One region of the Nocardia iowensis genome, then DNA from elsewhere that is predicted to be linked to it. Evidence: riboswitches for the same ligand, from Rfam matches in the RefSeq annotation. Region 1 holds a riboswitch; each other region holds the start of a gene.
The links. A riboswitch is a leader RNA that binds a small molecule or an ion and turns the genes downstream of it on or off. The one in region 1 is predicted to bind S-adenosylmethionine.
Positions count from the first base shown of each region.

Region 1 (7,573 bases):
GGCACCAGTTGGTCCTCATGCACCAGCACCCCATCCATGTCGGTCAGATAGGACAGGATCGGTTCGTCATCGGTCACCAGACAATTGTCCCACTACGGACGCAGCCGGACGTCAGTCCGCCCGTAGACGCGCATGGCCGGAGCGAATGCGGAGGTACGCAGAACAGGCGCAGCCGGACGTCAGTCCCTCCGTAGACCGCGCACGGCCGGAGTGAATGCGGAGGTACGCAGAACAGGCGCAGCCGGACGTCAGTCCGTCCGCAGATCGCGCATGGCCGGAGTGAATGCGGAGGTACGCAGAACAGGCGCAGCCGGACGTCAGTCCGTCCATAGATCGCGCATGACCGGAGCGAATGCGGAGGTACGCCTATTGAACACGTTCCTGGCGCAAGGCCGAGGGTGCGGCCCTTCCCACATCGCACGGCCTGGCTGACTATGGTCGGAGACGGCCGCATTGCGCGTGCGCGAAAGCGGCGGACAGTGTTCATGCGACCGCCGAGGCACGGGAACGTTCGCGGGCCCGCGGCGGTTGTGCGAGGCATGACCGCGGCGTGTCTGCGGCCGAAAACGGTGTGCGGGAATGCCCGCACAGGTGTGCAGCGAAGCGACAGGAGTGGCGCGCATGGGTGATCTCAAGCTCGGGTACAAGGCGTCGGCGGAACAGTTCGGGCCGCGGGAACTGGTGGAAATCGCGGTGCTGGCCGAGGAACACGGCCTCGACAGCGCCACCGTGAGCGACCACTTCCAGCCGTGGCGGCACAAGGGCGGGCACGCACCGTTCTCGCTGGCCTGGATGGCGGCGGTCGGCGAACGCACCCAACGGATTCAACTCGGCACCTCGGTGCTCACCCCCACCTTCCGCTACAACCCGGCGGTGATCGCACAGGCCTTCGCCACGATGGGTTGTCTGTACCCCGATCGGATCATGCTCGGTGTCGGCACCGGCGAGGCGCTGAACGAGATCGCCACCGGCTACAAGGGCGAATGGCCGGAATTCAAGGAACGTTTCGCGCGTCTGCGCGAGGCGGTCGACCTGATGCGCGCCCTGTGGACCGGTGACCGCGTCGACTTCAGCGGCGAGTACTACAACACCGTCGGCGCGTCCATCTACGACGTGCCCAAGGGCGGCATCCCGGTCTACGTGGCCGCAGGCGGTCCGCTCGTCGCACGCTACGCGGGACGTGCGGGTGACGGCTTCATCTGCACCTCCGGCAAGGGCATGGAGCTCTACACCGAGAAACTGATGCCCGCAGTCGCCGAGGGCGCCGCCAAGGCAGGCCGCACCGTCGACGACATCGATCGGATGATCGAAATCAAGATCTCCTACGACACCGATCCCGAACTGGCCCTGGAGAACACGCGCTTCTGGGCACCGCTGAGCCTGACTCCGGAACAGAAGCACAGCATCACCGACCCGATCGAGATGGAAGCCGCCGCCGACGCACTGCCGATCGAACAGATCGCCAAGCGCTGGATCGTCGCCAGCGACCCCGACCAGGCCGTCGACCTCATCAAGCCCTACCTCGACGCCGGCCTCAACCACCTGGTCTTCCACGCCCCCGGCCACGACCAGCGTCGCTTCCTCGACCTGTTCCAGCGCGACCTCGCCCCCCGCCTGCGCGCCCTGGCCTGAACTTCACAGACGGTCCACACGTTTCACAGGACCATCAACCCGCTGTGAAACGTGTGGAGTCTTCTGTGGGGTGCTAACTCAGCGCGCGGTCGAGGTCGGCGAGGAGATCTTCGACGTCCTCCAGGCCTACCGAGATGCGGACTACGCCGTCGGTGAGGCCGATGGTGGCGCGGCCTTCCGGGCCCATCGCGCGGTGGGTTGTGGTGGCGGGGTGGGTGATCAGGGACTTGGCATCGCCGAGGTTGTTGGAGATGTCGACGATGCGGAGGCGGTTGAGGACTTCGAACGCGCGCTTCTTGGCTTCGTGCGCGGGCGCGTTCAGTTCGAAGGTGACCACGGTGCCGCCCGCGCTCATCTGGCTGGTGGCCAGGCCGTGTTGCGGATGTGATTCCAGGAAGGGGTATTTCACCCAGCTGACGGCCTTGTTGGTCTCCAGGTAGCGGGCGATGCGCAGCGCGGACTCGGTCGAATGACGCACCCGCAGCGGCATTGTCTCCAAGCCCTTGAGCAGGGTCCACGCATTGAACGGGCTGAGCGCCGGACCGGTATGGCGCATCAGGGTTTTCACCGGACCCTCGATGTAGTCCTTCTCGCCGAGGATGGCCCCGCCGAGCACCCGACCCTGGCCGTCGATGTGCTTGGTGCCCGAGTAGACGACCACGTCGGCGCCGAGTTCGAAGCCCCGCTGCAGCAGCGGTGTGGCAAAGACGTTGTCCAGCACCACTTTCGCGCCCGCGGCGTGCGCGAGCTCGGTGACCCGGCGCACGTCGACGAGGGTCTGCATGGGATTGGCCGGTGTCTCGAAGAACACCGCCTTGGTGGGCACGGACAGTGCCTGCTCCCACTGGCCCAGATCCTCGCCGTCGACGAAGACGGTCTCCACTCCCCAGCGCGGCAGGATCTCGTTGCACACCACGAAGCAGGACCCGAACAGGCTGCGCGCGGCCACAAGTCGATCACCGGCGCCGAGCAGCGCGCCCAAAGCGGTGAATACCGCGGACATTCCGCTCGCGGTCGCGAAACACGCTTCGGCACCGTCGAGCAGCCGCATCCGCTCCTCGAACATGGCGACCGTCGGGTTGCCGTAGCGGGAGTAGACGAAATGCTCGACGTCGCCGGTGAACGCGGCCTCGGCGGCCTCCGCACTCTCGTAGACGAAACCGGACGTCAGGTACAGCGCCTCGCTGGTTTCCTCGAAACCGGAGCGCCGCAACCCTCCTCGCACGCCGAGCGTCGCGGGACCGACGCCGTCGGGCAGCGGCTTGTCGAACGCACCACCGGTGATCACGACTGCCTCCCGACGACAGAGCTCCGCGACAACGCGTTGATCAGACAGCAGTTCATGACTGCCGCCAGGGCAAGCCGAGGGCACGCCAGCCACTGCCGCCGCGGTGCCCGTGCTCGTCGACCGGGCCTTCGAAGCCCTCGAGCACGTTGTAGGAGGTGGCGAACCCGGCCTGCGTCGCGGCGATCGCCGCGCCGATGGAGCGCTGCCCGGACCGACACAGGAAGATCACCGGGGCGTCCGGATTGTGTCCGTCGAGCGCCGTGACCAGCTGCTCGGTGAACTCGCTGTTGCGCGTCCCGGTGGTGTCGACCCACTCGATCAGCACCGTGGGGCGCTCGATCGAACTGGTGTCGGGCACGCCGACGAACTTCCACTCGGCCTCGGTACGCACATCGACCAGAACGGCTTCCGGGTTGTCCCGCAACAATTCCCAGGCCTGCTGCGGGGTGATGTCACCGGCATAACTCATATGGACCCTCCTAGAATCCGCACTTGCCGCGCTCGGGTTTGACGCACGGCCAGGTCGTCACCCGGAGCACCCCACCGCGGAGGAGGGTTGCCGACCAGTATTGCCGGGGCTTGACACTGGTTCTCATGACCTTCTGCTGAGATTGCCTGGACAAGGGTCACCCTGTCAAACGGCTGCTCACGGTATGAGAATGCTCAATTACAGACCAGCCATTTGTCGCCGGACCGGGTCAGATTCCAGGTCGCGGTCGACTCGTCGCCGTCGACCTTGGTAGTGACCGTGGCCTTCGCCCGGTCGCCATCGACCATCGGATCGACGAGTTTCGTGATTTCCACGGTCTTTCCGGCGCCGGACCGACCCGCCAGCGGGGATCGTTTCGGATCGAAGCCCGGGCATCCCGTGCCTGGTGGAGGCACCATCTCAGTGCTGTTGGAGCCGTCGACGAAGTTGCGCACCGCGGCGGCGATCTTGTCCGATTCTGTGACATTTTTCTCAGCGGGCGACAGCACCCCGCCGATGGTGATCGCGACGAGCACGATCACCGCGAGCACGGCGGCCGCGACGAACGGCGCCACCGAACGCTTGTCGGTCTGATCGACCACGATGACTTCGTCTTCCGCGGGTGACTGCTGATCGCTCATACGACGATGATCCCTGGTCGGCAGGGTTATCCGGCGATCGCCCCCGCCCCGCACGGCAGTACGCGGTGAAGTGCGCTCGACAACGCGAGGATCAGCCTCGCCGGGTCGGGTAACCCGGACAGAACGGGCCGGGTGGCATCCACTCAGTTCGCGCACCGCCGAGGGCCGTCCGCGTCGTCACCGATAGAATCGCGGGACTGCGGCCTGCTGTCATAGCCGCGACTGGGGTGGCCACGAGCCGACACCCTCAGTGTCCGCATCGACAGGTGCAACCAGCCAGCGCGTAACTTAGCCTAGGCTAAGGAAGACGCCGTAATTGTTCTCGACCATAAGGGTGCGCGTAAAAGATGACCGAACAGAATGCAGCGAGCCGCCCGCTCCGCATCGCGATCGTTGGCGCCGGACCGGCCGGGATCTACGCCGCCGACGCCTTGATGAAGTCCGATGCCGAGGTGAGCATCGACCTGTTCGAGCGCATGCCCGCGCCGTTCGGGCTGATCCGCTACGGCGTCGCGCCGGACCATCCGCGCATCAAGGGCATCATCACCGCCCTGCACAAGGTCCTCGACAAGCCGCAGGTGCGCCTGCTCGGCAACATCGACTACGGCACCGACATCACCCTCGATGATCTGCGCACGTTCTACGACGCGGTCATCTTCTCCACCGGCGCCAACGCCGACCGCGCGCTTGGCATCCCTGGCATCGGCCTGGACGGCTCCTACGGCGCCGCGGACTTCGTGTCCTGGTACGACGGTCACCCGGACGTCCCGCGCACCTGGCCGCTGGACGCGGAGAAGGTCGCCGTGCTCGGCGTCGGCAACGTCGCACTCGATGTGGCGCGGGTGCTGGCCAAGACCGGTGACGAGCTGCTGCCGACCGAGATCCCGCCGAACGTCTACGCGGGCCTCAAGGCCAACAAGGCGCTCGAGGTGCACGTGTTCGGCCGCCGTGGCCCGGCACAGGCCAAGTTCACCCCACTGGAGCTGCGCGAACTGGACCACTCGCCGACCATCGAGGTCATCGTCGATCCCGAGGACATCGAATACGACGAGGGCTCCGAGGCCGCGCGCCGCCACTCCAAGCAGGTCGACATGATCGCCAACACGCTGGAGCAGTGGGCGATTCGCGACGTCGGCGACCGGCCACACAAGCTGTTCCTGCACTTCTTCGAGTCGCCCGCCGAGATCCTCGGCGAGAACGGCAAGGTGGTCGGCCTGCGCACCGAGCGCACCCAGCTCGACGGCACCGGCAACGTCAAGGGCACCGGCGTGTTCAAGGAATGGGACGTGCAGGCGGTCTACCGGGCCGTCGGCTACCTGTCGCAGAACCTGACCAACCTGCCGTTCGACGACCAGGCGGGCACCGTGCCCAACGAGGCGGGGCGCGTCATCGCCGACGAGAACGCCGACGGCGCGGACCGCTACATCCCGGCCACCTACGTCACCGGCTGGATCAAGCGCGGCCCGGTCGGCCTCATCGGCCACACCAAGGGCGACGCCAACGAGACGGTGGCCTGCCTGCTCGACGACAGCGCGAACTTCACCCCGGCCGCGCGGCCGGAGCTGGACGCCGTCACCGAGTTCCTGGAGAGCAAGGGCATTCCGTTCACCACCTGGCAGGGCTGGTACCGCCTCGACGCGCACGAGCGTTCGCTCGGCGAGCCTGAGGGCCGCGAGCGCGTCAAGGTGGTCGAGCGGGAAGACATGCTGCGGGCCAGCGAGCCGCACAAGGTCTGAGCCTGCTCGGGAAGAATCTGTTACCTCCGCGACAGCAGAATTAGTTTTCCTGAGGCATTCTGTACAGGTGTTCGATGCCCATCTCCACATCTTCGATCCGCGGTTCCCGCGGTTCGAGAACGAGGGCTACCTGCCCGACCCGTTCACCATCGCCGACTATCGAAAGCGCATGTCGCGCTTCGATGTCGGCGGCGGTGCCGTGGTCAGTGGTTCCTTTCAGGGCACCGACCAGACCTATCTGAAGGCGGCCCTCGCCGAACTCGGTGCGGGCTGGGTCGGTGTCACCAGGCTCGACCTGGACGCCACCGACGACGAGATCATCGAACTGGACCGCATCGGCGTCCGCGGCCTGCGCTTCAATCTGAAGCGGGCCGCCGCGGACATCACCGGCATGACCCTGCAGGCGCTGCGCGCGCACGAACTCGTCGGCTGGCACGTCGAGGTCTACATCGACGGCCAGATGCTGGCCTCGCTGCAGCCGGTCATCTCCAAACTTCCCGTCTTCGCCGTCGACCACCTCGGCATGTCCGAGGAGGGCCTGCCCTACCTGCTCGATCTGGTCGACCGCGGCGCGCGGGTGAAGGCAACGGGCTTCGGTCGGGTTGCGATGAACGTCGCCGACACCCTGCGCCGCATCCACGCGGTCAACCCCGAGGCCCTGATGTTCGGCACCGACCTGCCGGGCACCCGCGCGGGCCGCCCCTTCCGGGACTCCGACGTCGACCTCATCTGCGACGTCGTCGGCACCGACATGTTCGCCGTCCTCGAGGACAACGCCCGCGCCTTCTACCGCCTCCCCGCCCGGGTCCGCCCCCTCCCCGCCGACCCGGCCCCCACCCGCCCGCTGCACCACAGCGACCAGCCGACCCTCCCCATCCGCCGCGACACCCTCCCCAAACTCCAAGCGGCAGACACCATTCCGCTGCCCGTCATCGAGTAGCGCTGGTAGGCAACGCGGTTGGCGTACGCACGCTGTACCGCAGTCGAGAGCGCGGCCTAGGTGGCGATGGCGCCGATCAGCCAGACGGCGGTGGCGAGGAGGGCGCCGAAGAGTTCTATCAGGATTGACAGGCCTACGCCTTTGAGGGCGTGCAGGGTTGCCTGCCAGGCCTGTTGGGGGATGCGGAGGCGGTGGAGTTCGGCGAGGTACACGCCGAGGACGAAGCCGACGAACAGGCCTAGCACGGGGATGACGAAGAAGCCGATGATGCCGAGGACCGCGCCGAGTACGAGGGAGCGGTTGGCGACGCCCGCGTCCTTCATCTTGCGGCCGGGCCAGGTGTATTTGATGACACCGGACAGGACCAGCAGGGCGGCGCTGACGGCAAAGACGGTCCATGCGGTCGCGCCGCCGGTCAGGAAGGCCCAGACGCCGATGGCGGCGAGGATCAGGATGACGCCGGGCAGGACCGGGATGATGACGCCGAGCAGGCCGACGAGGATGACCAGGCCGATGAGAACCTCGCCCCCGACCGTCATGACCGCACCTCGCCCGCGCTCGGGTCCGTCGTGCGCGGCGCGCGCTGTCTCATGACTCCACCTCACTGCGCTGGCTCACCGGACGCTCCGCGATTGTCGCGCTGCTGGGATTGTGACGTACCGGGTTGCCCGGTGCACAGCGAAGGGTGCGAGAGGACGGTGCGAAGTTATTGTCATACTGTCAATACACCCGCCGGGCCGCTCCGGACGGGAGCGCCGGGACGCCGGTGCGCTGGATCAACGACGAACCGAGGTAGCGCGTGAGCACTCCATCCACCGCCGTCAAGGGCCCGCTCGCGGGCATCAAGGTCATCGAGCTGGCCGGCAT
Region 1 is NZ_CP078145.1:8,475,558-8,483,130, forward strand. It holds gene KV110_RS39150 (HAD-IIA family hydrolase) at 1-38, opposite strand, end outside; gene fgd (glucose-6-phosphate dehydrogenase (coenzyme-F420)) at 622-1,632, shown strand; gene KV110_RS39160 (O-succinylhomoserine sulfhydrylase) at 1,706-2,920, opposite strand; gene KV110_RS39165 (rhodanese-like domain-containing protein) at 2,973-3,389, opposite strand; SAM riboswitch class IV at 3,404-3,520, opposite strand; gene KV110_RS39170 (Rv0361 family membrane protein) at 3,584-4,030, opposite strand; gene KV110_RS39175 (FAD-dependent oxidoreductase) at 4,378-5,766, shown strand; gene KV110_RS39180 (amidohydrolase family protein) at 5,834-6,706, shown strand; gene KV110_RS39185 (DUF456 domain-containing protein) at 6,763-7,245, opposite strand; gene KV110_RS39190 (CaiB/BaiF CoA transferase family protein) at 7,506-7,573, shown strand, end outside.

Region 2 (7,573 bases), 3.0 Mb from region 1:
TTCAGTTCGACCCCGACCTGCCGCAGTTGCTGCTGCACCAGCTCGATGATCGCCTGATTGCCCGCGAACACCTGACTGAAAATCACCGAGAAGGACAGCCGCTCACCGTTCTTCACCCGGATGCCATCCCCGCCCGGCACCCAACCGGCCCGGTCGAGAATGCCGCGCGCCTTCTCGGGGTCGTGCGCGAGTCGCGCCGAAAGATCCTGATAGCCGGGCGTACTGCTGGCCAGCGTGCTGGATGCGGGCTTGAACTGCGGTCCGAGCACGGTGTCCACCAGCTGCTTACGGTCGATCGCGGGTAGCAGGGCTTGGCGGACTGCGGGATCGCGCAACGGACCGCGGGTCACATTGGGCTGGAAGCCGAACGGCACACCCGGATTCGCGGTACTCAATACCCGTCCGCCGGTCGCCTCGATCTGCGGGGTGTCCTGCGGCAGCGCATCGCTGATGGCATCGAGCTGCCCCGAGGCGAGACTGCCGGTGCGCACGCCGGATTCGGGCACCACCGTGAATTCGATCTTGTCCAGGTACGCCTCGCCACGGTGCCCGAACACCGCCGAACCCCATTGGTAACCGGCGCGTTTGGCCAGCGTCACCGACGCGTCCTGGCGGTAGCTCCCGTAGGTGAACGGACCGCTGGCGATATTGTCGCCGAGGCAGCGTTGCTCGGCGGACTTGCCGGTGGTGGCATCGGCCAGAATCCCGAGCTGGGTGGTCGAGGATGCCTGCAGGAATTGCGCGTTGGGCTTGCTGAACTCCACCCGTGCGGTCAGCCGGTCCACGGCCGTGGTGCCGACATAGTTGGTGAGGTAGCTGGCGGCCAGCGGTGCTTTGGCCGAACCGAGCCGGATGATCGAATCGAAGGTGTTGCGCACCGACTCGGCGGTCAGCGGGGTGCCGTCGCTGAAGGTGACGCCATCGACCAGGTGGAAGGTGAACACCTTCGCGTCCGGCGTGACCTCCCAGCTGCGCGCGAGCCACGGCTTCAGCTCACCCGTCGCCGGGTCCTGGTCGGTCAGCGAATCGACGATCTGCCGCGTCACGTACAGGGTTTGGTTGCTGCCCGACTGCGCGGGATCCGAGCAGGTCGGCGCTTGCGAGAGGCCGTAGCGCATGGTGCCACCCGGCTGCGGCGGGCCAGCGGCACCGCCGGGTGCGGCCGAATCACTGCCACAGGCAGCCACGGTGGTGGCCGTGGCAAGTGCGGCTGCCAGCACGAGTATTCGGCGGCGGGTTCGGATCACGGTGCTACTCCAGATATTTCGGTACGGACGAGCGCGTCGCGTGGGTCCGGATCGGCGCCGGTCGCCAACGGGCGGCTGGGGATTCGACGGCGCAGCTCCGGCGCCACCTCGGTCTGGAACAGCGCCAGGCTGTCCAGATAGTCGATCTGCGGGCGGCCGTCGCGTTCGACGGACAGGTGGATCACCTCGTGGCCGAACCGCTCGTGCTGCCTGCCGACCTTGTCGATCACCTGCTCCGGGCTGCCGACCAGCGCCGAACTTCGAGTGACGAAATCGTCCAGGGTCTCGAACACGATCGGCAGTCCGAGCCTGCGTGCCGACGCGAGTCGCGCCTCGAAGATCGGCCGATAGACGTCAAGAGCCTGCTGGGATGTTCGCGCGACATGGAATCCGGCCGTGCCCGCGCCGACCAGCGCGTCGGCGGGATTGTGCCCGTAGAACTCCCAGCGCTCCCGGTAGTAACGGACCAGTTCGGCGTACGGCTCGATCGGGTTGGTGACATTCGCCGAGAACAACGGATCACCATGGCGCGCCGCGAGTTCCACCGAGTCGCGGCTGGTTGCGCTGCCGTGCCAGATCCGGATCTCCGGCTGCCACGGCCGCGGCAGCGCCTTGGCGTTCGTCAACTCCGGCCGGAACCGGCCCGACCAGGTGACGTTGTCGCTGCGCCACAGTGCCCGGAACAGGTCGTAGCCTTCGCGATTGCGATCCCACTGGTCGTCGGTGGTGACCTGGAACAGCTCGGCCTGCGCGGTCCCGTTGCCCTTACCGATGATCAGCTCCAACCGGCCACCGGACAGGTTGTCCAGCGTCGAGTAGTCCTCGAAGGCGCGCACCGGGTCGAGCAGGCTGAGCGTGGTGACCGCGGTGAACAAGGTGATCCGCGAGGTGACCGCGGCGATATGGCTGAGGATCACCGGGGGAGCGGCGGACAGGAACGGATCCTCGTGCCGCTCACCGACGGCGAATCCGTCGTACCCGAGATCCTCGGCCAGCCTTGCCTGTTCGACGACGTCGCGCAGCCGTTCCCTGGTGCCGGGCATGCGCAAGGTCGTCGGGTCCGGCACCCGCGTGACCAGGGTGAACAGCAGGAACTTCATGCGGTTGCTCCCAGTTCGTCGACGGGTAGGTACTTTTCGAACGGGTGCGGGCCGATCTGCTCGGCAGGCACCGCCGGGTCGTAGAGTGCGGTGTAGCCCGCGGCCAGGTAGAGGCCGACGGCTTCCGGCTGGCGCGGACCGGTGGTCAGGTAGATGCGCCGATACCCGCGCCGCCCGACTTCGGCTTCGAGCTGCTTCAGCACGAACAACCCGAGCCCCTGCCTACGATGTTCGCGTGCGGTCCAGATCCGTTTGAGCTCGGCCGTTTCCGCGTCATAACGCTGGAAGGCGCCGCCCGCCACCGCCTCGCCGTCGCGGGTGACCACGAGCAGCGCGCCGTGCGGCGGCGCGAACTCGGCGGCCGGATAGTCGCGCAGCGTCGCGTGCATCTCACCGGCGCTGCGGCCGTAGCGGCTGCTGTACTCGACGGCGAGCTCGGCGAGCAGCGGCGCGGCCAGCGGATCGTCCTGGGCGACCTGGTGCACCCGCAGGTGCTGGGCCGAAAGTTGTTGTGGCACCGGTTCACCGCCCCTTCGGTAGGCCGGGCGGGTTGATCCGCGATTCGGTGACCTGCTCGGTCCGCAGCCCCCACCGATCGATCACCTGCTGATAGGTGCCATGTTCGATGGCGTAGGCGAGGGCGTGCTGGATGGCGGCGGCCAGGCCGGTGTTCTTCTTGGTGAGCACCGCTATCTCGCCCTGCAACGCGTCGCCCGCGCCGGAGAAGGTGGCCAGGATCTTCGTCTGTTTCGCCGTGGCGGAGTGATAGATCGCGGTCGGGTTGGGGCCGATGTAGCCGTCGAGCCGCTGCGAGGCGAGCGCGAGGTAGTAGTCGCTGGTCTGCTGGAAGTAGGCGATGTCGATGGGCGCCAGGCCCTCGGCGCGGTTCTGCTCATTCCACTTCACCAGCAGTTGTTCCTGATTGGTGCCGCTGCCGACGCCGATCCGCTTGCCCGCCAGGCTCTTACGGTCCTGGTACGCCAGGGTGCTCTGGTTGGGTACTTCCAGCGCCACAGTGTCCTTGCGGTAGGTGGCGAAGTCATATTTCTCCTTGCGCTCCTCGGTCACCGTGACATTGGAGATGAAGGCGTCGACCTCACCGGAATCGATGCGCACGAAGTTCTGTGACCAATCCGCCACCTGCGCATCGAGTTTCAGGCCGAGGATGTCGGCGATCAGCGAGGCGAAATCGACCTCGGAGCCGACCACGGTCTTGTCGTCCTCGGCGTAGAAGCGCAGCGGCGGCGCGGTGCCGGACGAGCCGGTCACCACCAGGGTGCCGCGGTCCCGAATGGCCTGCGGCACTTCGGCGGCGATGCTGTCCACCTTGGCGGCGCGGACGCGGCCGGACTGGGCGGCGGAGAGGTCGAAGGTGATCGCACCGGCGGGCTGGCCCGCGGAATCCGCATCGGGGTCGGTGCAGCCGGTGGCCAGCAGCACGACCGCGGTCGCGGCGGTGGCCAGGGCGGAAAGCTTCATCGGGTACCTGTTCATCAGCGGACTCGGGACAGAAAGGCGCGGGTGCGCGGGTGGCGCGGATTATCGAGGACGGACTGCGGCGTGCCCTGTTCGACGATGGCGCCCGCGTCCAAGAACACGACGGTGTCGGCGATTTCGCGGGCGAAGCCGATCTCGTGGGTGACGATCACCAGTGCGGTGCCGCCGTGCGCGAGATCGCGGATCACGTCGAGCACCTCGCCGACCAGCTCGGGATCCAATGCGGAAGTCGGCTCGTCGAACAGGATCACTCGGGGGCGCAGGGCAAGTGCCCGCGCGATCGCCACCCGCTGCTGCTGTCCGCCGGACAGCCGGCGCGGATACGCGTCGGCCAACTCGCCGATGCCGACCCGCTCCAGCAGCACCCGCGCCTCGGCTTCGACCTCCTTGCGGTCACGGCGCTTGCCCGCTGTGCGGCCGTGTGTGGAAAGCGGTGCGAGCGTGACATTGTCGAGCACCGTCAAATGCGGGAACAGGTTGAACTGCTGGAAGACGAACCCGATCCGGGAACGCTGCTTGCGCACCTCACGATCGGGCAGCGCGTGCAACATGTTGCGGCGCAGCCGATATCCGATCAGCTCACCGTCGATGTGCACGGTGCCCGCATCCAGCGACTCCAGATGATTGACCACCCGCAGCAGCGTGGACTTGCCGGAGCCGGAGGGACCGATCACCGTCACCACCTCGCCGGAGCGCACGGTCAAATCGACGCCACGCAGCACCTCGTGCGCACCATAGGATTTGCGGACGCCGCGAATTTCGACGGCGGGTGCGGCGGTCATCGGGTCGCTCCTCGTGGTGCGGTGGTGCTGTTTTCGGCGATCTCGCGCAGCTTCTGCCAGGCCCGCGCGACCGGCGACGGCGGTGGGGTGCGCTGGGTGCCCTTGGCGTAGTGGCGCTCGATGTAGTACTGCGCCACCGAGAGCACGGTGGTGAGCACGATGTACCAGGCGGTCGCGACCATCAGCAGCGGCACCACCCGGCCGTTGCGTCCGTAGATCACCTGGACCTGGTAGAACAGTTCCGCGATCGCCATCACCGAGACGATCGAGGTGCCCTTGAACAGGCTGATCACCTCGTTGGTCGCATTGGGCAGAATCGACCGCATCGCTTGCGGGACCACGATGGTGCGGAACTGTCGCAGGCGCGGAATGCCGAGCGCCGCAGCGGCTTCCAGCTGGCCCGCGTCCACGGAGATGATGCCGGCGCGGATGATCTCGGCCGAATACGCCGCCTGATGCAGGGCCAGCCCGATCACCGCCGCGGTGAAGCCACTGATCACGCCGTTCACCTCGAAGGTGAAAAACGCGGGGCCGAACGGGATTCCGAGCGACAGCGTGTTGTACAGGTAGGCGATGTTGAACCAGAACAGCAGCTGCACGATGAGCGGGATCGAGCGGAATGCCCAGATGTAGCACCACGAGATCACCCGTAGCACCGGGTTGTTCGACAATCGGGCGATCGCCAGCGCGGTGCCGAGCAGGAAGCCGAGTGCCGTTCCCCAAGCGGTCAGTTCCAGCGTCACTTTCAGCGCTGCCAGCACTGATTCCGCGGTGACGTACTTGGCGAACGTCGGCCAATCCCAACCCGGGTTGGTGGCCAGGCCATGGATGAACTGCGCGAGCAGGATCAGCGCGACGGCGCTGATCACCCACCGCCACGGGTGCCACTGTTTGGCCACGGTTGGTGCGGGGGCGGCCTGCCCCGGGTCTGCGGCGGTTTCGGCACCGGTCGCGGTGTCGACAGCAACCGGCGTGCCGGTATCGGCGTCGGTTTCGCCGGGGACGGCGGCGGCATCGGGTGCGGCGGACGCACTCATGACTCCACCTCGCTGGCGCTCGGCTCCGTCATGACTGCGTTTGGCAGCTGTGCCTTTTGTTCGCTCGCTACGCTCACTCATGACGGGTCCTTCGGAAGAACGAACGAGACCGCGCCACTCGGGCCGCGGTCACATCACCCGGCCAGCGACGGGTGCACAGACTGGCTGCGGGTCAGCCCCGACAGCTCGCGGACGTCACTTTGCACTGATCGATATGGCGACGGCCCCAACGGGTGCCGCGAGCAGCGGAAATGATCACTTCGGTTCCTCCATCGGTCCCGGCGGAAGCACCCGCACCCGGTGAACCGGGGGGTTGCTGCGACGTCGACGAGCCAGGTCTCTCGGTCGCTCTGGATGGTTGTCGCCGATCCGGACATCGGGTGATGCCAGGGTCGAGCCGAATTATCATGCCCAGCAGGCGAACCCTGGGGCAAGGGAAGTAATCACGGTGAGCGTAGATCTTGCCGGGGTCCGATTCGCGGAGTAAATCCGATAGCCGGACATGTGCTGACACAGCCTGATCGGTTTCCGGCGACAGTGCCGCGCCACCTGGACGGTGTGCTGCTCACGTATTCGGGCGGTACTGCCGGAAGCAGCGTACGACTCGCGCTGTGCGGGGCCCCTTGCAGGTCGTCCGCAGGACACGCCGATGACTTGCCGGGCGTAATACAGCCAGTTCAGCGGGTTTGCCGGAGTACCGTCGACCTTCGATTGCGTCGACGATGAGAGAGGTCTCCGTGACCGTGATGCGCCGTCTGACCATTTTGTCTGCTGTCGCGACCTGCTCGGTCGCACTGGCCCTGGCCGCTCCTGTCGCGAGTGCGGCCCCGGCGCCGCCCGCTCCTGGCGAGGTCCGCACGACGGGGGATCGTCCCGCCCAGACCGGTACCGCCGCGCCCGGCGATGTCCTCGGCGTGTACAACACCGCGATCGAGGGCCTGCGTTCCTTCGGTATGCAGCCGTTCCTCTACCCGACCGCGGCAGCGTTCTGCCTCGACGGCACCACCTACGGACTGGCCCCCGCGGTGGCGGGTGCCGTGCCGGGCCCATGGCCCAAGACCACGGTCGCCATTCCCGGCCTCGACCTGACCGCCGTCAAGGCCGGGCAGACCATGTTCACCTTCATCCCGTACGGGTTGGGCCACGACGGCTCGGACACCACCGGCATGCATGTCGCCTGGATGAACCTGACGAGCGGCCGAGGCGGGCTGGCCGCCATGGGCCCGCTGTCCACCGTCTTCGGTGGCATGATTCCCGCCGAAGTCCCGCCCGCCCTGCGCCCGATGGCCGAACGTGCCATCCAGGACTTCTTTTTCGCCGCCCTCCCGATGGGCGGCGTCCGCGCCGTACCCGTCGAGACCGGCACCGGCACCGTGCTGGCCGCGGTTTTCGGCACGGTGGAGAACGGCGGAAAGTCCTGCTTCTTCTTGCCCACGGTTGGCATCACCGAGGTTCGGTAAGCCCCAGCTAGGCGCCGACGGAACCGAGCGCGCGACCCTTCCAGCGCAGCGTCCCGCGTCGGCGGGCGCGGTGGGAGCGTACCCACAGCCGGAGATAGGCGGCGATGGACAGCGGGTGGGCCAGTGCGGCAACGACATCGGCGGGGGCGACCGGACCGCCGGTTTCGAGGGAGCGGGACAACAGCCTGCCGGTGACGGCGGCGGCGTAGCCGAGGAGTCCGATGCGGCGGACGGTGCCGCGACCACACGACGCCGCCAACGGTGGCACCCAATAGCCGAGGGCGGCAAGAAGTCCCACGGCCGCGCCGCCCGGGATCGTGCCGCCGTAGGCCGACCACAGCCAGCGGGTGTAGCCGTCGTCGAGTTCGTGTACGCCCGAGTACATTCGGGTGCTTGCCATCCGTCCCGCGCCCACGAGGGCGGTGGGTTGTCCTGCGCGGCGCAGTGTTC
Region 2 is NZ_CP078145.1:2,530,345-2,537,917, forward strand. It holds gene KV110_RS11635 (ABC transporter substrate-binding protein) at 1-1,247, opposite strand, end outside; gene KV110_RS11640 (LLM class flavin-dependent oxidoreductase) at 1,244-2,347, opposite strand; gene KV110_RS11645 (GNAT family N-acetyltransferase) at 2,344-2,865, opposite strand; gene KV110_RS11650 (ABC transporter substrate-binding protein) at 2,870-3,841, opposite strand; gene KV110_RS11655 (amino acid ABC transporter ATP-binding protein) at 3,841-4,626, opposite strand; gene KV110_RS11660 (amino acid ABC transporter permease) at 4,623-5,663, opposite strand; SAM riboswitch class I at 5,930-6,024, opposite strand; gene KV110_RS11665 (hypothetical protein) at 6,386-7,123, shown strand; gene KV110_RS11670 (glycosyltransferase family 2 protein) at 7,131-7,573, opposite strand, start outside.
Region 2: another riboswitch for S-adenosylmethionine. It lies ahead of KV110_RS11660 (amino acid ABC transporter permease); the one in region 1 lies ahead of KV110_RS39165 (rhodanese-like domain-containing protein).

Region 3 (7,573 bases), 3.5 Mb from region 1:
ATGATGCCACCGGGGACCGACAGGTTCGGGTATAGCTTCCTGCGCACCGTCTACGACGGCTAGGTGGTCCCAGCATCGACGGGAATGGGTACAGCGGGGGCTTGGTCTGTTTCGGGGAGCGTTGTTTTGGACCGACCGGCTGTCAGGACTACGACGACGACCGCGGCCACCACGCTGGTGGTTGCGATGATGGCGGCCACTCGACCGGTCGAGTCGCCGACCTCGTCGGTGAGATCGAGGTTGGTATGCCCGAAGACCACGGTGGCCAGTGCCGCGCCGATGGCGCCACCCAGGTTGTGGAACGTCCACGACGCCCCCACCGCGAAGCCGGACCGCGTGGGCGGCACCGTCGAAATCGCCAGCACCGTAGCGGGTCCCAGTACCAAGGCCCAGCCCGCACCGAACAGGACGAGAGCGACCAACAGGACCGGCAGGTGGCTGCCGAACGCGGACCAGGCGATTCCGGCTCCCGCCAGGGCCAGCAGCCCGAAACCCCAGGGCAGCAACGAATGCGCGCCGAGGCGATCGACGAAACGGCCCGCCACCGGCGATGCGAGCGCGAGGGTGCCGCTGACGAGCAACAGCACGAATCCCGCCTGCCGCACGTCGAAGTCTCGGCCCTGGGTCAGGTACGTCGGAATCACCAGCAGCGCAGCGGCATAGAACAAGCCGAGGGAGAAGTCCGAGACGATCGCGGCGACGAACCTGCGATTACCGAACAACGCGGGATCGATCAACGGGTTCGCCGCGCGACGCTCCGCCACGATCCCGACCGCGACGGCGACGACCAGGACAAACCCGGCGAGCAGCACCCAGGGCGACAGCCACCCGCGTAGGTCGCCGAGCACGAAAATGCCCACCGCCGAAACCACCGCGAGCGCGACAACGACCTGACCGGGCCAATCGGTGCCGCCGGTGCGGTCGGGCTGCACCTGCGGGACCGCGAGCGCAATGGCGATCAGTGCCGCGATGCCGAGCGGAATATTGATCCAGAAGATCGACTGCCAGCCGAGGCTTGGCACCAGCAGGCCGCCGAGCACCGGCCCGATGGCCAACCCCAACCCGTTCACCGAGTACAGCCAGCCGATCGCCTTTCCTCGATCGCCTTGCGGGAAAAGCGATTCCACCAGTGTCGAGGTGCTCGTATACAGCACGGCGCAGGCGGCGCCCTGGACGAAGCGGGCGATGAGCAGCGTGCCGATCGACCATGATGCGGCCGCACCCGCGGAGGCGATCACGAACAGGGCCAAGCCGAACAGCAACACCCGCCGACGCCCGAGTCGATCTGCGACGCGTCCCGCCGTGACCATGAACATCGACAGCGCCATGAGGAAGACGCCGAGGGTGAGCTCGGTATTCGACGCACCCGCCTGCAAATCGTCGCCGATGGCGGGCAGTGCGGTGGTGACGATGGTCAGATCGATGCACCCGAGGAACGACGCTACCGCGAGTCCGGCGAATCCGGCGATGCGCCGCTGGCCGGGGATCTCGGTCGTCATTGCTCCGCCCCTTCCGCGTTGTGCAGCGCGGACTTTCGCTTCTTGAAGCGCAATGGGAGCCACGCGACCCGGTCCGGGTGTTCCGGCTCGACGAACAGTTCCCTGGTGCGCCCCATCGCCGCGGAAATCCGCTGCGGGTAGATCACATAGTCGAAACCCTCGTGCGCCCACAGCGGCATGATGATCGGGCATTCTTCCAAAAGGTATGCGCGGCAAGACTTCCGGACCATGTCCTGATCGACATCCGGTTCCCGGGTCAGTCGCCGCTCGATGAACCGGTCGATGGTGCTGTCGACGGCGTTTCGATAGCGGTCGTCGGTTTCGTAGGCCTGCTCGACCGCGTCGTAGAGGTCGCCGTAGCGGGGATGGGAAAGCGCGAAGTCCCATCGCAAAATGTTGGTGGGGCAGTCGATCTGGTTCAAGTAGCCGATATTGCGGGTGATCCATTCGTCACCCGCGATGCGGGCACGTGCGTGCCGGTCGATATCGGTTCCGCCGCTGAGGTTGTGCCGTTGCAGGGTGTCCGCGACGGCGATAGCGCAGCGGCCGAAGTTCGAGCGGTTGATCAGATCGATTGTTGCCGCGAGCTTTTCGCCTTCGTGGTAGTCCGCGCCGACACTGACCAGCAGTACCGTGGAGCGACCTTCGGTGGTGATGGTGTCCGACCGTAGGTCGTATGCGGCTTTGTGCGACGCCGAGAGCAGCGTAGTTGTCGTCATCAGCTCCACACCTTCAACGACTCGGCCGGATCGCTCACCCCGATGAACAAGCCGATGGTGATGCGGGGACGGTCCTGCGACGGAGCGACGGCATGGACGCGACGCGGGTCGATGAAGATCGCGTCGCCGACCCGCGGTGTGATCACCACGGCCGGGTTGCCGACGGATGCGCGGTCGATGCCGTACACGCGGTCGCCGGACCGATCCCGATACTCGCGTTCGTCCGGGTAGTCGTCCCAGATCTCCAACTCCCCGCCCCGGTCCGGCACGTCCAGGTAGACGTTGACCGACAGTTGGCGGCGGATCCGAATAGCGAAGTCCTCCGGCAGGTTTCGGCCGATATTGTCCGTATGCGGCTCCAGATCCACCCCCGCCAGCTGGTAGCGCGCGACGCCCGCGAAGAAGGCTTGCCCGTCGCGGCGGAGCAAACTTGCTCCGGACGGCCAGATCTCGTCGAGCAGCAGCCGAAGGTCGTCCGCGGGATAGGAATACGGCGCGGCGATGGCGCGCAGCCGCTCGATGTTGTGATGCGCCTCCTCGAAGTACCGCTTGCGTCCGGCCTCGGTGTTCGTCTCCGAGAACGCGTGTCCGATGCGGCGGAACTGCGGGTCGGTGCCGAGCGGGCCGTGATCCTGCCTGCCGACGAAGGCTTTTCGCAGGTGCGCCAGTGCGTCGGGCCGGACGAACCCGGCCAGCCGAACGGCGTGAACGTCGCCGTTCAACAGTGCCGTCAACGAGTCGTGATCGAATCCCTGCCTGGTGGTGTCCAACACGCGTTCTCCGAGAGATGGCGTGGCCGTAGTCATGTCGTTCCCCTCTGGTTGTCGCTCGATGGACCGGGCACAGGCCCGGGCAGGAGAAATGAGGTGGTCCCAGCGGACATGGTTTCGACCCCCATCCCTCCAGAGGGCCCCACAACGGGAAGGGGCCCGCGCTTGCCCGGGCCGCATTACGCGGCTCGGCCTGGTCTTGACCCGGGGCACCCCGCCGCGGTTGGAGGGTTGCCGGCCAGCTAGCCGGGGACTTGACGCTGGCACTCTTGACCTGAACCAAAGCATCGCGCACGTCAGAAGCGTTGTCACGCTTTAGAATCGCGCTGAGTTTCATTCCGAGGGGGCTGGACCGCCTGCTCAGCTCTGGGGCCAGATCACCTGGTCCGGCAGGCACAGGCTGGCTGAGCGGGTGGTCGGTACCGGTCCGGTGCCGGGGGCGAAGGTCCATTGGGAGATCGGGCCCGCGGCCTTCCACTGCAGGACGCCCGCGGCGTCGGACACCACCTGGTACACCTGCTCGCTGCCGTCGACGAGCTGGGTGCCCACGCAGTAGTCGTTGTATTCGGTGCCCGGTTGCTGCGCTCCGGCACTGAAATTGCCTGCGGGCTGGGTGCGGGAGCCCGGATTCGCCACGTTGCTCGGCGCGTCGACGACCGTGCCACGGCGCCACAGCGGTGCGCCGCGCTGATCGGTGCCACACGTGAATTCCCAGCCACCGGCTACCACCGTCGCGCCCTGTGCGTGGCCTGTCCCTGCCCAGAGACAGTCGACGGCAGGCGCCGCGGTTGCCCGGCCGGTGGCCACACCCAGCAGACCCAACGCGGCAATCGCGGCAACCGAGACGGCTACGCCGCGTCGTAGCCCGGTGGCACGCGGCGGAGTAATGCTTGATCGGCGCTTTTGCGGTGCGTCCTGAGCGAGCGAATCGGTTTCAACAATGAGCATGTCCCGACGATAAAAATCCGCGACCTGCCACAACATCCCGCCAGAGCGCCATTCTCCGGCAATACCGTGGTGCTAGGGGTGTGGCTCCAGAGCTGGGGACAACTCCTTACCCGAATGCCCCTGCGCCCCTAGGGAGGTAGCCGCGGTGTCAGAGCCCGCGGTCAGGTTGATGGAGTCAGATGTGCTCTGCTAGCGTGAAATTTTGCCAGATGATTGCTGAGGTGTCGGTGGCGGTATAGTCCAAGCAAGTCGATCGAACCCCACTGCCGATCCGCGCAAGGACGGGAGTCATGATGCGAAGCATTCTGAAGTTTGCGGCAGTATCGATCCTGCCGACGTTCGCGTTGGTCATACCCGCTGGTCCAGCATCTGCGGACCCGATTTCTTTCGAACCCGCCCACATCGACGCAGGGCCGGGATGTGCGGGAACGGTCACCGCTGAGGTCTCGGCCAGTCAGGGACAACAAGCCCGCGAGTTCGCGGATTTCATAGATAGCTCGGCACGAGTGACGGTGAATTTCGCCGCTGACGCCCCCAGCAATCCCTTTGGCTCGTTGTCCGCCGCGCCGGGCGGCGGAAACAACTGTGCCATCTCCACAACCGTCACGATGCGCAACCTGGATACCGGCGCGAGCACAACCGAGACCCGCACAACTCAGTACGACGGCCATTATGGCTGGAACGCCGCCTTCTTTTCGCTCGACGGCTCCGGCCGCGTCGCTGTCGAGGTGAGCACCAACCCCAACCCGTCCGAGCTGATCATCGACGTCCCCACACCTTTCTAGCCTGACGGGACGCCGATGGTGGCCGATCGTCGATCGCGTTCAGCAACGTGAGCCGACGGTCGGTTCGGCCGACTCGAGATGCCGGGTGGTACCGCGCAGCCGCGTCAGCCCCCACAAAGCCAATGCGCACAGAGAGTAGGCAGCGCCGAGCCAGCAGGATGCTGCCCATCCCCAGGCGGTGTACGTCCAGGTCGTCGTGATTGCTCCGATGGCGGAGCCGAAAGAGTAGAAGGCCATGTAGGCGCCGATGACGCTGCTGGCGCGGTTCGGATGGGCGGTGGTCAGCAGATGCTGGCTGCTGACGTGTACTGCTTGGACGGCGAAGTCGAGCAGGATGATGCCGATGACGAGCAACCACAGGGTGGTTTCGATTCGGGCGATGAGCAGCCAGGAGCCGGTGAGCAGCGCCAGGGACCAGCCGGTGATCGGTTGCGCGTGACCGGTATCGGCCCAGCGTCCGGCGCGGGCCGCCCCGAGGGCTCCGGCCACGCCCGCCAATCCGAGCAGGCCGATTTGGGTGGTGCTGAGGTTCCATGGCTCGGCGCCGAGGGGGAGGGCGAGCCCGCTCCAGAGGGTTCCGAAGGATGCGAAGAGGAACAACGCGATCAGGCCTCGGCTCAGGAACAGTCCATCGGTGCGTGCGAGCCGCCCCATCGACGCCAACACCTGCGTGTACCGCGCGCCCGGAGTCCTGACGTCCGGGGCGAGTTTCGCGCGGACGGTAACGGCGAGCGCAATGCACAACATGGCGAGCAGCCCATACACCGACCGCCAGCCGAGCTCATCACCCAGCACGCCAGCAAGGACGCGAACGCCGAGTATGCCTATCACGACACCCGAGGTGACCGCGCCGATGTTGCGGCCCCGCTCGCTCGGCCCGGAGATGGCGGCGACATAGGCGACGGTCACCTGCACCACGACCGCGAACACCCCCGCGACAACCAAACCCACCACCGCGACGACACCGTTCGGTGCGCCCGCCACGATCGCCGCACCCACACCGGTGAGGATCAGATGTCCGGTGATCAACCGTCGGCGATTCACCACATCACCGAGCGGAACCAGCAGGACCAGTCCGATCAGGTAGCCGATCTGTCCGGCGGCGACCAATCCGCCGAGCAACCCGGATGTCAGCCCCAGGTCATCGCCCGCCGCTTCCAGGATCGGCTGAATCGCGTAGATCGTCGCCACCGCCACAGCGGCCACCAGCGCCAGGACGAATCGCTGCGAGGCCTTGATCTCTGTCGACACGACACCCTCCATCAGTAGCAAATTGCAACCAATTCAACGTAGGGCATAATGGTTTCAAATTGCAACTGAAAGGGAGGAGATGTCATGTCCACGGCCCCCGGCTCCGGCCGCGAGTGGACTGATCCCACCTGCCCCGTCGCGCGAACCGTCGACTTGGTTGGCGACCGGTGGAGCTTGTTGATCGTGCGCGACGCGATGGACGGCGCGGCCGCGTTCACCGAGTTTCAGCAGCGGCTCGGGATCGCGCGAAACATCCTCGCCGACCGCCTCCGCAAGCTCGTCGACCACGGCATCCTCACGCCGACCGCCGCTCCCGGCGGCAAACGGCACACCTACGAACTCACCGAGGCCGGGCGGGATCTCTTCACCACCATCGTGGCCCTGCGGCAATGGGGCGAGCGCCACGCTTTCACCGGCAACGAAGCTCACTCGACACTCGTCGACTCCGTCGGTAGCCCGGTCGCCGAACTGCGCCCAGAAACCCGGGACGGAAAGCCCGCCACCGCGATTACCACCCGAGTTCGCAAGGTGGGAGAGGCATGACCTCCGGCGTCGCAGCGGCTCAGGTTGCGGGAGCGTCCAATTCGAGCGCGGCTCGAGTGGGTGTCGATCGCGGCGTCCGGCAGTTCCTGGATCGCCACGGGCGAACCCGTCCCGTGGTAGGTCGCCAGCACGCCGGGTCCGGACTTGCGCAGGTAGTGTCGTAGTACGTGGAGTCCGCAGTGGTACTGGTAACTGGTTCTTCTGGTGTGGTCGGAGCTGCGGTCGCGCATGAAATGCACACGGCGGGTTGGCAAGTGCGCGGCTGGGACGTTCGCCCAGGGCGGTGGACCACCCACCACGGCGACTTGCGCGATTCGCAGCTTCGGGCACAGGCCGTGCGGGGCGTGGAGACTGTCGTACACACGGCCGCGCTACACGCTCCACATGTCGGCCACGTTCCCGATGACGAGTTTCGCGCCGTCAACGTGGACGCCACCGCCGCCCTGCTCGAGCAGGCGGCCGAATGTGGTGTCCGGCGAATGGTTTACACCAGCAGCACCTCGGTGTACGGGCACGCACTGGTGCCCGATGACCGCGCGGTGTGGGTCGACGAATCACTGGAACCGCGGCCACGAGACATCTACGACGAAACCAAGCTCGATGCGGAAACGCTTCTCAGGAAGGGTGATCACCCACCGACGACGATCGTGTTGCGTATCGCCCGCTGTTTTCCTGAAACACCCGCCATCCAGGCCGCGCACCGGCTCTACCGCGGAGTCGACGTCCGCGACGTAGCCCGCGCGCACCGACTGGCCGCGGAACACCATCAGGTAACCGGTGCATTCAACATCGCTGGGCCGATGCTGTTCCGCCGCACCGATACACAGCAGTTGTGGCGCGATGCGCCGCCACTGCTCGAACGACGGGCGCCCGAGATCGCTGCCTTGTTCCGCCAACAAGGCTGGCCACTGCCCGCCACCATCGACCGCGTCTACGATTCCGGCAAAGCCCGTCGGCAGCTCGGCTACTCGCCCGCCTACGACGCCACAGCGCTCGCGACGAAGCGCCCTTCCGGCCCGCAGCGGAACAATTAGCGGTTCATGGGATTACGGGCTGAG
Region 3 is NZ_CP078145.1:3,021,684-3,029,256, forward strand. It holds gene KV110_RS13900 (MFS transporter) at 60-1,499, opposite strand; gene KV110_RS13905 (tRNA-dependent cyclodipeptide synthase) at 1,496-2,218, opposite strand; gene KV110_RS13910 (2OG-Fe(II) oxygenase) at 2,218-3,024, opposite strand; SAM riboswitch class IV at 3,145-3,263, opposite strand; gene KV110_RS13915 (hypothetical protein) at 3,349-3,936, opposite strand; gene KV110_RS13920 (hypothetical protein) at 4,227-4,721, shown strand; gene KV110_RS13925 (MFS transporter) at 4,761-5,972, opposite strand; gene KV110_RS13930 (winged helix-turn-helix transcriptional regulator) at 6,057-6,515, shown strand; gene KV110_RS13935 (NAD-dependent epimerase/dehydratase family protein) at 6,695-7,549, shown strand; gene KV110_RS13940 (TetR/AcrR family transcriptional regulator) at 7,562-7,573, opposite strand, start outside.
Region 3: another riboswitch for S-adenosylmethionine. It lies ahead of KV110_RS13910 (2OG-Fe(II) oxygenase); the one in region 1 lies ahead of KV110_RS39165 (rhodanese-like domain-containing protein).

Region 4 (7,573 bases), 1.8 Mb from region 1:
CTGGTGCCGTGGTTACGCGAACTGCTCGACGTGCTGCCGACCCTCGCCACCGATCTGGACTCCGGCGATTTCGCACCCACCTTCGTCGGTCTCGCGGACATTTCGACCGTGCTGCGGATGCTCCGCACCGCCAGTCGCGACCAGGGCATTCGCACCGACCTGCTCGACCCGCTGCAGCACTTGTTCGAAGCGGGTATCGAACGCGGTCACGGATCGGACAACCTCACGCGGGCCATCTCGGAGCTGCGCGAGAGCCCGGTCTCCGCCTGACCCGGAAAACAGTCCGGGCACCCGTACCACCAGGTGGTGCGGGTGCCCGTATGTTCACACCCGGCGCCGGATTCTCTATCCAGCGCCGGGATATTCACCGGTCAGCGCAGGGCGCGGGCCAGGTTGGCGTCGAGCGCGCCGAGGAATTCCTCGGTGCTCAGGTAGCCCTGGTCGCCGCCGACGAGCGAGGCCAGGTCCTTGGTCATCTGACCGCCCTCGACGGTCTTGATGACGACATCCTCGAGGGTCTGCGCGAAGCCGATGACCTCGGGGGTGTTGTCCAGCTTGCCGCGGTGCTCGAGCCCGCGCGTCCAGGCGAAGATCGACGCGATCGGGTTGGTCGAGGTCGGCTTGCCCTGCTGGTGCTGGCGGTAGTGCCGGGTGACGGTGCCGTGCGCGGCCTCCGCCTCGCAGGTCTTGCCGTCCGGGGTCAGCAGCACCGACGTCATCAGGCCGAGCGAACCGAAGCCCTGTGCGACGGTGTCGGACTGGACGTCGCCGTCGTAGTTCTTACAGGCCCAGACGTAGCCGCCCTCCCACTTCATCGAGGAGGCGACCATGTCGTCGATCAGGCGGTGCTCGTAGGTCAGGCCCGCCGCGTCGAACTGGGTCTTGAATTCGGCGTCGAAGACATCCTGGAAGGTGTCCTTGAACATGCCGTCGTAGGCCTTGAGGATGGTGTTCTTCGTCGAGAGATACACCGGGTAGTTCTGCTGCAGGCCGTAATTGAACGAGGCCCGCGCGAAATCGATGATCGAGTCCTTGAAGTTGTACATCCCCATGACGACGCCGCCGTCCTCGGGCATCTTCACGACCTCGTGCTGGATCGGCTCGCTGCCGTCCTCCGGCGTGAAGGTCACGGTGACCGTGCCCGCCTGATACACCTTGAAATCGGTGGCGCGGTACTGGTCACCGAACGCGTGCCTGCCGATGATGATCGGCTTGGTCCAGCCGGGCACCAGGCGCGGAACGTTGGAGATGATGATCGGCGCACGGAAGATGGTGCCGCCCAGGATGTTGCGGATGGTGCCGTTCGGCGACCGCCACATCTTCTTCAGGCCGAATTCCTTGACGCGTGCCTCGTCCGGGGTGATCGTGGCGCACTTGACGCCGACACCGTGGCGCTTGATCGCCTCGGCCGCGTCGATGGTGACCTGGTCGTCTGTCTTGTCCCGGTATTCGATGCCCAGGTCGTAGTACTCGAGGTTCACATCGAGATACGGATGGATCAGCTTGTCCTTGATGAACTGCCAGATGATCCGGGTCATCTCGTCGCCGTCGAGTTCGACGACGGTACCTTCAACCTTGATTTTGGACATGGATCTTCGTGTCCTCCTAGGATGGTGCCCTCATTGCACGGCCAGGTGAACACGCTTGTGAGCGGACCCCAGCTGTTCCAACAGACAACGTATATGCCCCGCGTTGTCCGCGAGACGTGTGGTCAAACAAGACAAGCGTACTGCTGCCGACGATCGTGGTGTGCGGGCAGCCCCCCGAGTGAGAAACCCCACGAACTTACTGACTGGTAGATCATTGTGCAATTCGCAGGTCGCCGCCACAACGACCGCGGTCCGCGTACCGCAACCCTGGCGATACGCGGACCGGGAGGTCGCCCCTTCGATACTCAGACCCCGACGTGCACCGGGCGCGCCCCGTCCTCGGAACCCTCGATCAGGTTCTCCGGCCGGTCGCGGATCATCAGCGCGATCACCGGCACGGCGGCGAGGAAGAACCCGGCGCCGACATAGAACGCCACGTCATAGCTGTGGATCGAGGCGCGGGCGATCAGGTTGTCGATCGTCGGATGGCTCTCCGCGTAGGACTTGGCCGTCTGCACCGAGATGGTGGTCAGCAGGGCCGTGCCGACCGCGCCGCCGACCTGCTGCGCCGCGTTGAGCAGCGCACTGGCCACGCCCGAATCCGCTTCCTCCACCTGATGCAGCGCGACGGTCTGCATGCCGACGAACAGCGGACCCATCCCGAGCGCGATCAGCACCTGCGCGGGCAGCACGCTGGTCGCGAAGCCGTCGCCGTAGTCCAGCTGGGCCAGCCACACCAGACCGAGTACGCCCAGTACCGCACCGGCCACCATCAGCGGGCGCGGGCCGATCTTCGGCAGCAGCGCGCTGGTGATGCCAGCGGAGATCGCGATACCGGCCGGGAACGGCAGGAACGCGAAGCCCGCCTTCAGCGAGGAGTAGCCGAGGGTGATCTGGAAGTAGTAGCTGAGGAACAGGAACATCGCGAACATGGCGATCGGCACGAGCAGCGCGGCGAGGAATGCGCCGCCACGGTTGATCTCACCGGGAATGTGCAGGGGTAGCAGCGGATTGGCCGAGCGCCGTTCGATCGCGACGAACGCGATCAGCAGCGCGGTGCCGAGAACCAGCAGGCCGATGGTGCTGCCCGCGAGCCAGCCGTCGTCGGCGGCCCGGCTGAAGCCGTACACGATCGCGATCAGGCCGAGCGTCACGGTGACCGCGCCCGGCACGTCGTAGCCGCCGGTGCGCGGGGCAGGCACGTCCTTGACTACCCACGCCAGCGCGCCGAGCACAGCGAGCAGCGCGATCGGAGTGTTCACCAGCAGGCACCAGCGCCACGAGGCGTACTCGGTGAGCGCGCCGCCCGCGATCAGGCCCAGCGCGGCGCCACCGGCGGAGATGCCAGCGAACACGCCGAATGCCGTTGCCCGTTCACCGGGTTCGGTGAAGGTCACCGACAGCAGCGACAGCGCCGCTGGGGCGAGCAACGCCGCGAACGCGCCTTGTAGCGCACGCCCGGCGAACATCTCCGCACCGTTCTGCGCGAGACCGGCAAGTGCCGACGCGGCGGCGAAACCGATCAGGCCGATGACGAAGATCCGCCGTCGCCCGAGGTAGTCGGCCAGTCGGCCGCCGAGCAGCAGGAGGCCGCCGAAGATCAGTGTGTACGCCGTCAGCATCCACTGCTTGTTGCCCTCGCTGATCCCGAGGTCATGCTGCGCGAACGGCAGCGAGATGGTCACGATGGTGGCGTCGAGAACCACCATGAGCTGGGCCAACGCGATCACCGCCAGGGCGAACCAGCGGGCCGAACCGCCCTGTTTTCCAGGAGCGTCTGCCGCTTTCGCAGTCTCGGTCACCTTTTTCTCCTCTTCATCCGACACAAGTCGCCATCCTGACATCTCGCGACATTTGTCGTCAAGCGCAAAATGTCGCTCTACGACATTTGGCGCTTGGCGACAGTAAACGTGGGGTTGCGCTAGGGTGATGGCCATGCTCGAGTCACCGACGCCTACGGGCGCGAGTGCCGCAGCGGAGAACCCTGCGAGCGCATCGACACCTGCGGGACCACCCCCCGGCCTGCGTGAACGCAAGAAGCAGCAGACCAGACTGCGGATCATCGAGGTCGGCCTGAACCTCTGTGACACACAGGGATTCGACGCGACGACGGTCGAACAGATCGCCAACGCCGCCGACGTCTCGCCCCGCACCATCAACCGGTACTTCGACAGCAAGGAAGACATCGTCCTCGGTCCGATCCGGGACTTCAGCATCGCCGTTGCCGAGGCACTGCGCGGCCTGCCGATCACCGGCAACGAGCTGGCATCGCTACGCGAAGCGTTCCTGCGGGTCATCGACAAGGCCGCGCTCGCCCCGACCGAGGCACCCGTGTCCTTCCAGCAGTTCCAGCAGATGCAGCGGATCCTGCGCAGTAGCCAGGCGGTCAGCGCGCGCAGTCTCGAGCACGCCGACCGGCAGAACACTGCGATCGCCGAAGTGCTCGCCGAACGGCTCGGCACCGAGCCGGACGCCCTGCCGGTGCGCTTGATCCTCGGCGTCTGGCAGCTGGTCGGACATCTCGGCATGGAACGCTCGGACGCCCTGTTCGACGACGACCTCACGGCGGCGGCCGCGGCCGGACGCCAGACCTTCGTCTCGACATTCGACGAGTTCATGCGCGTCTGCTGCGTGGGGCTGACTACCGAAAACGGATGAGATTTCGGCAGGCGACCGACCGCCGGTTATGATGCCCGTCAGGTCATGAGTGCCAGCGCCAAGCCCCGGCTCGCTGGTCGGCAACCCTCCAGCAGCGGTGGGGTGCTCCGGGTGATGACCGGGCTCTCGAAGGTCGAGAGCAAGCGCGCTTTCCAGGAGGTTCCCGAAATGTGTTGTTGTCCTTCGCCCACATCCCGATGACCCGTTAGTTCTGGCGAACAACCTTTTCTTTGGAGCAAAACCACATGAGTGACTCCACTCTGCCCGCGGCCGACCCCATCCTCGCGGCCGATCCGGCCCAGTGGTCTTTCGAGACCAAGCAGGTCCACGCGGGACAGGCACCCGACAGCAGCACCGGTGCCAGGGCCCTGCCCATCTACCAGACCACCTCGTACGCCTTCCGCGACACCGAGCACGCCGCGGCGCTGTTCGGGCTCGCCGAGCCGGGCAATATCTACACCCGGATCACGAATCCCACCCAGGACGTGGTGGAGCAGCGGGTCGCCGCGCTCGAAGGCGGTGTCGCCGCGCTGCTGCTGGCCTCGGGCCAGGCCGCGGAGACCTTCGCGATCCTGAACCTGGCCGCGGCCGGCGATCACATCGTGTCCAGCCCGCACCTCTACGGCGGCACCTACAACCTCTTCCACTACTCGTTGCCCAAGCTCGGCATCGAGGTGTCCTTTGTCGACGACCCCGACGACCTGGAACAGTGGCGCGCCGCGATCCGGCCGAACACCAAGGCGTTCTACGGCGAGACCATCGCCAACCCGAGCAGCGCCATCTTCGACATCCCCGGCATCGCCGCCGTCGCGCACGAGGCCGGGCTGCCGCTGATCGTGGACAACACCGTCGCGACCCCGTACCTGATCCAGCCGCTGGCGCACGGTGCCGACATCGTCGTGCACTCGGCGACCAAATACCTCGGCGGGCACGGCTCGGCGGTGGCCGGGGTGATCGTCGACGGCGGCAATTTCGACTGGACCGTGACCGATGCGCAGGGACAGCCGCGCTTCCCCGGCTTCACCACCCCGGACCCGAGCTACCACGGCGCGGTGTTCGCCGACCTCGGCGCACCCGCCTTCGCGCTCAAGGCGCGCGTGCAACTGCTGCGCGACCTGGGCTCCGCGGTGTCGCCGTTCAACGCGTTCCTGATCAGCCAGGGCATCGAGACGCTGAGCCTGCGGGTCGAGCGGCACGTCGCCAATGCCAAGGCGGTGGCCGAATTCCTGACCACCCACCCGGACGTGGAATCGGTCAGCTACGCGGGCCTGCCGTCGTCGCCGTGGTACGAACGCGGGCAGCGACTCGCACCGAAGGGCGCGGGCGCGATCGTGGCCTTCGAGCTGCGTGGCGGCGTCGACGCGGGCAAGAAGTTCGTGGACGGATTAGTCCTGCACAGCCATGTGGCTAACATCGGTGATGTGCGCTCCCTCGTGATTCACCCCGCGTCGACCACACATTCGCAGCTGACGCCGGACGAGCAACTCGTCGCGGGCGTCACTCCGGGCCTGGTCCGCCTTGCGGTGGGCATCGAGGGAATCGATGACATCCTCGCCGATCTGCGTGCCGGTTTCGCGGCGGCGGCGACGTGAAGGTGAGTAGCGAACCGAGTCACGCCCGTTCGTCCGGGGTGGCCCTGCCGCCCCCGGACGGGCGGCTCGGCATCATCCCGATCGGTGACGTGCAGTTGGAGAGCGGCGCGGTCATCCCGCAGGTCCACCTCGCCGTGCAGCGCTGGGGAGAGCTCTCCCCCACGTTGGACAATGTGGTGCTGGTCGAGCACGCGCTGACCGGCGACTCACACGTGGTCGGCCACCCCGATGACATCCATCCGCTGCCGGGGTGGTGGGACGGCATGGTCGGACCCGGCTGTCCGCTCGACACCGACGAGTGGTGTGTGATCGCGACGAACGTGCTCGGCGGCTGCAAGGGCAGCACCGGGCCGTCGACCCTCGCGCCCGACGGAAAGCCTTGGGGTGCACGGTTTCCGGAGATCTCCATCCGCGATCAGGTGGCCGCCGAGGCCGCGCTGATGGACCTGCTCGGCATCGAGCGGCTGGCCGCCGTGGTCGGCGGGTCGATGGGCGGCATGCGGGTGCTGGAGTGGATGGTCGGCATGCCGGACCGGGTCGGCTCGGCGCTGGTGCTCGCCGTCGGCGCCCGCGCCACCGCCGACCAGATCGGCACCCAGACCACCCAGATCGCGGCGATCAAGGCCGATCCGGACTGGCAGGGCGGCGATTACCACGACACCGACCGGGCCCCGATGACCGGCATGGGCATCGCCCGGCGCATCGCGCACCTGACCTATCGCACCGAGGACGAGCTCGATCATCGCTTCGAGAACAGCGCGCAGGGCGCGGAGGATCCGTGGCGCGGCGGCCGGTACGCGGTGCAGAGCTACCTGGACCACCAGGCCGAAAAGCTTTGCAGCCGTTTCGATCCGGCCACCTACGTGCTGCTGACCGAGGCGATGAACCGGCACGACATCGGCCGAGGGCGCGGCGGAGTGCGGGCCGCGCTCGCCGCGACACCGGTGCCGTGCGTGGTCGGCGGCGTCGACTCCGACCGGCTGTACCCGCTGCGCACGCAGCAGGAACTCGCCGACGGACTGCCGGGCTGCGACGGACTGGAAATCGTGCATTCCCGCGACGGCCACGACGGATTCCTCACCGAGGCCGCCGCGGTATCGAAGCTGCTCACCGAAACGATGCGACTGGCTCAGCAGAGCCGTCAGCCCGCCAACTGAATCCGCGCCGGGCGGGGATCTACCGCGCACCGATTTGCGTGGTGCGCTGGTAGTTGCTAGCGATTTCGTGCGCACGGTGATGATTCGCGCGCTGCAGTCGGACTGCGTTACGCCGCAGGAGGTTTCGGGGCAGGCGTGCCGACCAGTAGGCCGACGATGGCGTGGACGAAGCCCTGGAGGCGTTCGCGGGGGTACTCGTCCGGTTCGCTGACCGCCAACCGGCCGAGCATCTCGGCGACCTGCAGCAGCGAATTAGTGAGCAGCGCGGAATCCACTCCTGCCCAACGGGGTTCGAGTGCGGTACCCATCCGGACCAGCGCTTCGGCCTGGTCGAAGATGCCCGCTCGGGAATTCCGCAATGCCTCACGGTATTCGTCGGGGGCGTTGCCCGGCCCGGCGAGGATCAGTCGCCAGCGGGTCGGATTCTCCAGTGCCACACCGACGAACGCTTCGACGGTGGCCGAGGCCGCGACGACCGGGTCGGCGCCCATCAGGTCGGTCGGCAGGGTCGCGGCCACCTGTTCCAGACCGCGCTCGCGTTCCCGTTCCAGCAGCGCGGCGACCAGGTCGGCGCGGG
Region 4 is NZ_CP078145.1:1,306,164-1,313,736, reverse strand. It holds gene KV110_RS05870 (NAD(P)-dependent oxidoreductase) at 1-270, shown strand, start outside; gene KV110_RS05865 (NADP-dependent isocitrate dehydrogenase) at 372-1,589, opposite strand; gene KV110_RS05860 (MFS transporter) at 1,895-3,391, opposite strand; gene KV110_RS05855 (TetR family transcriptional regulator) at 3,525-4,247, shown strand; SAM riboswitch class IV at 4,289-4,399, shown strand; gene KV110_RS05850 (bifunctional o-acetylhomoserine/o-acetylserine sulfhydrylase) at 4,493-5,839, shown strand; gene metX (homoserine O-acetyltransferase MetX) at 5,878-6,996, shown strand; gene KV110_RS05840 (TetR/AcrR family transcriptional regulator) at 7,104-7,573, opposite strand, start outside.
Region 4: another riboswitch for S-adenosylmethionine. It lies ahead of KV110_RS05850 (bifunctional o-acetylhomoserine/o-acetylserine sulfhydrylase); the one in region 1 lies ahead of KV110_RS39165 (rhodanese-like domain-containing protein).